2 linked regions of the Posidoniimonas polymericola genome follow. The main gene of each other region encodes a partner of the protein of the gene in region 2 in a complex. Links are inferred from orthologs where the notes say so. Each region holds a gene or a part of one and is shown on either strand. Other genes may lie near its edges.

Region 1 (4,684 bases), on a different replicon or contig from region 2:
CGCTTCTTCTATTCTACTACGAATCCGCGGTTCGTGACCCGACCTGCGGTGCTACTCCTCGATCACCGGGAACGGGCTCGTGCTTGGCATCCGCAGCTCGAGCGGTTGCTGGCTCGGCCGGATCCGCAGCTCCAGCGGTGGCGAGAGCCGAAGGAGGGGCAGGGGCGAGGCGCGCAGCGTCGCTGGTTCGGGTGCCAGACGGAGCTCGCGGAACGAGGCGTCGGGCGTGACCCCGTCCATCAGCATGGCCCGCTCGACCGAGTAAGGGATACCGAGCGCGGTGCGCGGCTCGGCGTTGATATCGACCTTGAGCGGCTCGAAGTGGAGGCCACCCATCGCGGGGACGGGGACTCGACCAGGAGCATCATGAATCAGTCCGGCTGTCTGCTGAGCAGAGGCTAACCGAGCTACCATCACGACGATGGGGATCGAAAGCACGCAGGTAACTATCGTCGTCCGGCTTCGCATCACAAACTCCGTGGTCTGAATTGGTCGTCTATCCAGCCCCGCCGGCTCTTCCGCAGCACTGCTTGTACTTCTTGCCGCTTCCGCAGGGGCAGGGCTCGTTGCGGCCGACCTTCTCCTCGCGGTTGCGGATCGGCTCGGGCTTTTTTTCGCCCTGGTTGCTGGCGTCGATGCCGGCTTCTTGCTGCTTGGCGATGTCGGTCGCGCTGGGGCCGGCGTCGTGGCGTTCCTGGGCGTGCTCGACCCACGTGCTCTGGACGAAGCCGGTGTCGAGGGTCTCCATCTTGAAGACCAGGTCCGTCACGTACGCGCCGAGCGAGTCCCACATCTGCTCGAACATCCGCATGCCCTCTCGCTTGTACTCGACCTTCGGGTCGACCTGGGCGTAGCCGCGGAGGCCGACGCTGGACCGCAGGTGGTCCATCGCCAGCAGGTGCTCCTTCCAGGCGCTGTCCAAGAGCTGCAGCAAGAGACCGCGCTCCATGCGGCGCATCTCGGGGCGGAAGCGGTCCTCCACGGCCTGCGACACGCGGCGGCGGGCCGCCTCCTGGTCGAGGTCGGCGAGCTCCTCGGTCGACAGCTCGGCACCGGTGTTGGTCTTGAGCCAGTTGGCCAGGTCGTCGAGCTTGCCGTTCATCCCGCTGACGGCGCCGAGCGTGTCGGCGTGGGCGTTCTGCGAGCCGGCGAACAGCGTGTCGAGCTTGCTCATCGCCTCGGTGAAGACCTCCTGGGCCTTCTTGTTGGCGTCGGCGCTGTGGGCGATCAGCAGCTTGGCGATCTCCTCGCCCTGCTTGTTCTTGATGTCGTCGAGCGACAATTCGACGTTGAACCGGCGGTTGGCCCACTCGACCAGGCCCTCGCGGTCGAGCGCGCCGCGCTGACCGCCGGCGCCGGCGCCGGCGCGGAACCGGTTGAAGGCGGCCATGATGGCGTACTCGGCCTCGCGGGAGTCGTAGGCCTCCTCGGCCTTGGCGTGCGCCAGCTCGGTGATCTGGTGGGCCTCCTTGTCGGCGACCTCCTCCTCGGTCAGCTGGATGGCGAACTTGTCCCACAGCCAGCCGCGGGCCGTGTTGACGCCGAAGTCCTTGTCGAGGAACCGGGCGGTGTCGCTCAGGTCGACCGCGGCGACCCACTTGCGGGCGTCGTCCACGAGCCGCTCGTCGAGCATGTCGCGGCCGACCTTCTTGAGGTCGCGGTCGCGGTAGTTGGTGCCGTAGCGGGTGTTGGCCCAGGTCGCGAGGGCGGACCAGTTCCACTCGTCCTCGGCGTCCTGCGGCAGGTTCTCGTCGATCGCGTCCTGGACGTTCGACTCGGCCATCCGCTCGGCCTCGTCGTGGGCGATCTTCTCGGCTTCTTCGTAGGGCGTGTTGCGGTAGTCGCGGGGGTCGAGCTCGGCCCCGAGCAGCGACCCGGCGGCGGCCGAGAAGGTCTCGACGCCGTAGGTGGGCGAGAGGATCGTGCCGAGGCGGTCGTCGATCTGCTCGCGGATCATCTCGAGCATCAGGTCGCGGCAGTTGACGCCGTCGAGGATCGCCTGGCGGTAGTTGTAGACCCGCTTCCGCTGCTCGTCCATCACCTCGTCGTACTCGAGGAGGTTCTTGCGGATCTCGAAATTGCGTTCCTCGACCTTTTTCTGGGCCCCCTCGATGCGGCGGCTGACCATCTTGCTCTCGATGGCCTCGCCCTCCTGCATGCCGAGCCGGGTGAGGATCGAGCGGACCCACTCGCCGGCGAAGATCCGCATCAGGTCGTCTTCGAGCGACAGGTAGAAGCGGCTCGAGCCGGGGTCGCCCTGGCGGCCGCAGCGGCCGCGGAGCTGCAGGTCGATGCGGCGGGCCTCGTGACGCTCGGTGCCGATCACGCACAAGCCGCCGAGTCCCTTGGCCAGCTCGCCCTCGGCCTTCATCTGGTACTGCTTCTCGTAGTGGTCGACGCGTTCTTCCCAGACCTCGTTGGGGACGTCCAGCCGCGAGGCGTAGGTGTTCTGCAGCTCGGCCCAGGCCATGGTCTCGGGGTTGCCGCCCATGACGATGTCGGTGCCGCGGCCGGCCATGTTGGTGGCGATGGTCACCGCGCCCAGGCGGCCCGCCTGCGCGACGATCTCGGCCTCGCGTTTGTGCTGCTTGGCGTTGAGCACCTCGTGCTTGACGCCGCGGCCGTTGAGCAGGGCTCCGAGGGCCTCGCTCTTCTCGATCGACACCGTGCCGACCAGGATCGGGCGGCCCGGCTTCTGGATGTGCTTGACCTTGTTCATCGGGATCACCTCCCGACGCTTCGTGGCGTCGGACAGCTCGACCTCGACCTCCGATTCGGTCTCACGCACCAGCTTGCCGATGTGCCAGTCGCCGCCGGTGGTCTCGACCGTGGTGAACTTGTTGAGCCGCTCGATCTCGTCGGCGATCGCGACGTACTTCTCGCGCTCGCTGCGGTAGATGACGTCGGGGCTCTCGATCCGCTGCATCGGCCGGTTGGTGGGGACGCCGATGACGTCGAGCTTGTAGATCTTCCAGAACTCACCCGCCTCGGTGAGCGCGGTGCCGGTCATGCCGCCGAGCTTGTCGTAGAGCTTGAAGAAGTTCTGCAGCGTGACCGTGGCGAGGGTCTGGTTCTCCTGCTTGATCTGCACGCCCTCCTTGGCCTCGACCGCCTGGTGCAGGCCGTCGGACCACTGGCGGCCCTCCATCAGACGACCGGTAAACTCGTCGACGATGACGATCTTGCCGTCGTTGATGACGTAGTTGACGTCGCGCTTGTAGAGGAAGTGGGCCTTGAGCGAGTTGTCGATCAGGTGCGGCCACTGCATGTTGCCGGCCGTGTAGAAGCTCTCCACGCCGGCCAGCTTCTCCGCCTCGCGGACGCCCTCGTCAGTCAGGCTGACGTTGTGCTCCTTCTCCTTGACCTCGAAGTGCACTTCCTTCTTGAGCCCGCGGGCGACCTTGTCGGCCCGCTGGTACTTGGTGATGTCGTCCTCGGCCGGGCCGGAGATGATCAGCGGCGTGCGGGCCTCGTCGATCAGGATGTTGTCGACCTCGTCGATGATGGCGAAGGTCAGCGGGCCCTGGCTCTGCTGCATGTGCTTGGGGAAGCGGTCGTCCCCCTTGGCGGCCATGCGCATGTTGTCGCGGAGGTAGTCGAAGCCGAACTCGTTGTTGGTGCCGTAGGTGATGTCGCAGTCGTAGGCGTGCTGGCGTTCGGCGGCGTCCATGCCGGAGTAGATCGCGCCGACCGTCAGGCCGAGGTTGGTGAACAGCGGGCCCATCCACTCCATGTCGCGGCGGGCGAGGTAGTCGTTGACCGTGATCACGTGCACGCTGCCGCCCAGCGCATTGAGGTACGCGGCGAGCGTCGCGACCAGCGTCTTGCCTTCGCCGGTCACCATCTCGGCGATGGAGCCGTCGTGAAGGATCATGCCGCCGAGCAGCTGCACGTCGTAGTGCCGCATGCTGCGGAACCGCTTGCCCGCCTCGCGGCAGACGGCGAACGCCTCGACGAGGATGTCGTCGAGGGTCTCGCCCTTGGCCAGACGCTGGCGGAAGAGCGTGGTCTGCTCGCGCAGCTCGTCGTGGCTCATCGCCTCGTACTTGGGCTCCAGCGCATTGATCGCGTCGACCCTGGGCTGCAGCCGCTTTAGGTAGCGGGCGTTGGCCGAGCCGAAGATGCTGGTGATCAGCCGCTCGAAGCGGCCGAGAATGGCGTTGACAATCCCCGAGAGGACTTCCCAAACGCGTTCCAAAATATCCATGATTTCGCAGGGTAAGCAGTGCCGCCACGGCTAGGCGAATCGACGGGGCGCCTTGGGCGGTAGGGTGTTCTCGTTGGCTGGACGACGCCCCAACCGAGCCCTGAGCGGGCCTAGTCCGGTGGCGCAGTTCTGCTAGGTCCCCCGGGTCCGGGGGGCGCGAAAGCGCGCAACTCCTAGCAGCGCAGAAGTTTATTGCGATTCTAAGAGGGGGTCAAGATGAACGCTCTGGAGGGCTTTTGCCGGGCGTCCGGCCGCCGCTAGCGGGTATTCGCCCCCCGCGGCAAGCAATTGGGGCGCTGCGCCCGCCCGGGACCTAGTTTTCAGTGATTGTGGATACCGTCCTCGTAGCGCCAACCAGCGTTTCCGGAGTTCCCAGATGGCCCAGCGTGACAACCAGCGTCATACCCATTTCATTGACCCCGAGGTGCAGGGTGCGCTGACCCGTCGGATCGTGGGCCAGTGGGTGGTGTTCACCGC
Region 2 (3,121 bases):
GGCGATCTGGTGCGCCCGCCAGACCGCCAGGCCCGCCAGCCGCATCTTGGCGATTTCTCGGTCGCTTTTGAGCTGGATCATGGCTGGGCCGGTGGCAGGGGGACGGTCTTCGTGAGGCTCGGCCGGGCGGCGAGCGGTTGTTCGGCAGCTACGGGGTTTGCGGACGGACGCTCTCTACCGCGTCCCACAACCGAGCAAAGACCTCCTCCAGGGCGCCGACCGCATCAATGCGTCGCAGCACGCCCCGCTGCTCGTAGTACGCCGCGAGTGGCTTGGTCAGATCGGCGTAGATCCGGAGCCGCTCGCGGACGGTTTCTTCCTTGTCGTCAGAACGGCCGCGTTTCCACAGCCGGTTCATCAGTTCTTCCTCAGGGATGACGAACTCCACCGCCAGGTTCAGCGGCTTGCCGCCGTGCTCCTGCAGGAGCTTGTCGAGCGCCTCGGCCTGGGGCAGCGTGCGGGGGAACCCGTCAAACAGGTACCCCTGCTCGCAGTCCGGCCCGTTCAGCCGCTCGGCCACCAGCTGCACCACGACATCGTCCGGCACCAGCTGTCCCTGGTCCAGGAACCCGCCGGCCTGCCGGCCGAGGGGGGTCCCGAGCTCGCGGGCCTCGCGGAGCACATCGCCGGTCGAGAGGTGCTTGATCCCCAGCTTCTCTGCCAAGCTGAGGGACTGGGTCCCCTTGCCGGCGCCGGGCGGTCCTATCAAGACGATTCTCATCAGCGGCGCCCGAGTCTTCGCGGTTCTAACGGCAGCGAACCAGCAGACAAACGCGAGCCCGCGGCGCGGCCTGGGGCCCCTCGCCCGATCCTACTCCAGCAGGCCCTTGTAGTTTCGCATCACCAGGTGGCTGTCGATCTTCTGCACCAGGTCGAACGCCACGCTCACGGCGATCAGCAGGCTGGTGCCACCGTAGAACATCGCGACCCCCCACGGGATGCCGAGCCACATGACGATCAGGGTTGGGATGATGGCGATCAACGCCAGGAACCCGGCCCCCACGTAGGTGATGCGGAACATCACCTTCTCCAGGTAATCGGCCGTCCGCTTGCCGGGGCGGTACCCCGGGATGAACGAGCCGTAGTTCTTTAGGTTGTCGGCCATGTCCTTCGGGTTGAAGGTGATGGCGGTCCAGAAGAAGCAGAAGAAGTAGATCATCAGCAGGAAGCAGACGTTGTAGAAGAACGACTCTCGGCTGAACGCGGCCGAGATGCCGGTGAACAACGACTTGAAGAAACCGGGGTCCCAGCTCTGCGCCAGCCGGCCCAGTCCTGAGTCGCCGAAGATGATCAGCGGGAACATCATCAGGCTGCTCGCGAAGATGATCGGCATCACGCCGGCCTGGTTGACCTTCAGCGGCAGGTACGAGCGGCCGCCCGCGGTCATGCGGCGTCCCCGCATGTGCTTGGCGCTCTGCATCGCGATCCGCCGCTGGCCGAGCGTGATAAACACCACGCCCACCACCACCCCGATAAACATCGCCGCTAGCAGGATGAGCTTCGGCGGGTCGAGCTTGCCGCCCTGGGCGCCGAGCGTCAGGGTGGACATGTCGATCAGCTGCAGGCCGGCCGCCGGCATCGAGGCCAGGATGCCCGCCATGATCAGCAGGCTGATCCCGTTGCCGATGCCGTACTCGTCGATCTGCTCGCCGAGCCACATCAGGAACACGGTGCCGCAGGTCATTGTCAGCACCGAGACGATCTTCCACCCCAGGAACATCCTCGGCACGCCCCCCGCGTCGTAGGCGAACTCGGGCGCAACCAGGCCCTGCCCCTCCGCGAACTGCGTGACGTAGAACCAGCTTTGTATTAGGCAGAGCACCACGGTTGCGTACCGTGTGTACTCGTTGATCTTCTTGCGACCCGCCTCACCCTCCTTCTGCAGCTGCTCGAGCTTCGGGATGACGCTCCCCAGCAGCTGGAAGATAATCGAGGCCGAGATGTACGGCATGATCCCCAGACCGAAGATCGTGACCGTGGTCAGGTTGCTGGCGCTGAGCACCGCGACCTGCTGCAGGATGTCGTTGATTCCGCCGCCCTGCGACTGGTTGATCTTGACCTGCTCGAGGTCGATCACCGGCAGGCTGACCTGGAAGCCGACGCGGTAGATCGCCAGCATCAGCAGCGTGAGGGCGATCTTCCGGCGCAGCTCGGGGATCTGGAAGACAACGCGGAGTTTTTCGAGCATCTTGCTTACACCGCTCCGGGCGGCTGTGCGGGGTTGGCCGGTAGTCGTCTGGCGGGCCCGGTCGTCTGCAGGCCCGGTTGCCGGGGAAGCGGCGTCGGGGGGAGCGGCTTCGGCCGCCCCGCGGACCAGTGTAACCTCTGCGGGCCAATCGTTTAACGCCAGCTCCCGCAGCCACTCGGCGGCGTCGGAGGCCCGTCGTGGCGCCGAATAACAGCGTTCTGCGGCGGGCCAGTCGCGAGGACGCCTGCGAGGACGCCGCTCGCTAGCAACCAGGTCGCTACGACTTGGCGGCCTGCTTCTTGGCCCGGGCCTCACGCTGCTTCTGGGCGACCGGGGTCTTGCCGGGCAGGGTCACCATCTCGCCGCCGGACTTCTCGATCTTCTCGACCGCCGACTTGCTGAACCGGTGCGCGGAGATCTTGAGCTTCTTGGTCAGCTCGCCGTCGCCCAGCACCTTGAGCAGGTCGAACCGCCCCTTGGCCAGGTTCTTGGTGGCCAGCGCCTCGAGGGTCACCTCTTCGCCGGCCTCAAAGACCGCGTCGATCTGACCGACGTTGACCACCACGACCGTGTCGGCGAAGCGGTTGTTGAAGCCGCGCTTCGGCACGCGGCGGACCATCGGCATCGACCCGCCCGCGAATGTGGGGTGCGACGAGTTGCCCGCGCGCGAACCCTGGCCCTTGTGGCCACGGCCGGAGGTCTTGCCGTGCCCGGAGCCCGGGCCGCGGCCGATCCGCTTGCGCTTCTTGTTCTTGTTTATACCGCGATGGACGTCGTCCAGAATCATGACAGGGTCACTCCACGGAGGCGTTCAATCTCGCTCTTCGGGCGGAGCTCTTGCAGAGCGGCCATCGTCGCCTTGACGAGCGGGATAGGATTATTGGAGCCGAAGCTCTTGGTCAGGATGTTGTGGATGCCGGCCGCCTCGCAGAC

What was found. The genes of interacting proteins can lie anywhere in the genome.
Region 1: the proteins of secY (region 2) and Pla123a_RS09845 are in contact, whole or in part, in a crystal structure (PDB 3DIN), measured with the Thermotoga maritima proteins. The link is inferred for Posidoniimonas polymericola from one-to-one orthologs. Residues at the interface, in WP_004081795.1 of Thermotoga maritima: Glu108, Gly109, Glu110, Glu111, Ala236, Glu237, Arg238, Arg239, Ile240, Thr241, Ile242, Gln243, Tyr244, Ala245, Arg246, Arg247, Val248, Thr249, Gly250, Arg251, Arg252, Val253, Tyr254, Gly256, Ala257, Ser258, Thr259, Tyr260, Leu261, Pro262; in WP_004082002.1 of Thermotoga maritima: Glu261, Ala262, Arg263, Lys300, Ala301, Arg302, Thr303, Ile304, Ile305, Leu323, Tyr324, Asp325, Pro326, Val329, Ser330, Tyr333, Ile336, Lys340, Phe345, Val349, Glu363, Phe364, Tyr374, Ser375, Gly376, Gly377, Glu393, Ile395, Thr482, Ser483.

The regions. Positions count from the first base shown.
Region 1 is NZ_SJPO01000004.1:199,379-204,062, reverse strand. The notes cover bases 297-4,545. They hold Pla123a_RS09845 (preprotein translocase subunit SecA), read right to left. Parts: upstream 4,208-4,545; coding sequence 497-4,207; downstream 297-496. Other genes in these bases: Pla123a_RS09850 (hypothetical protein), read right to left, coding at 297-336. Also shown: more of Pla123a_RS09850, read right to left, coding at 52-296; Pla123a_RS09840 (HAMP domain-containing protein), read left to right, coding at 4,584-4,684. UniProt on the Escherichia coli protein: Required for protein export, interacts with the SecYEG preprotein conducting channel.
Region 2 is NZ_SJPO01000009.1:43,607-46,727, reverse strand. Bases 1-2,817 are described here. They hold secY (preprotein translocase subunit SecY), read right to left. Parts: upstream 2,189-2,817; coding sequence 812-2,188; downstream 1-811. Other genes in these bases: rplO (50S ribosomal protein L15), read right to left, coding at 2,466-2,817; Pla123a_RS17615 (adenylate kinase), read right to left, coding at 149-721; map (type I methionyl aminopeptidase), read right to left, coding at 1-81. In the rest of the region: more of rplO, read right to left, coding at 2,818-2,975; rpsE (30S ribosomal protein S5), read right to left, coding at 2,972-3,121. UniProt on the Escherichia coli protein: The central subunit of the protein translocation channel SecYEG. Consists of two halves formed by TMs 1-5 and 6-10.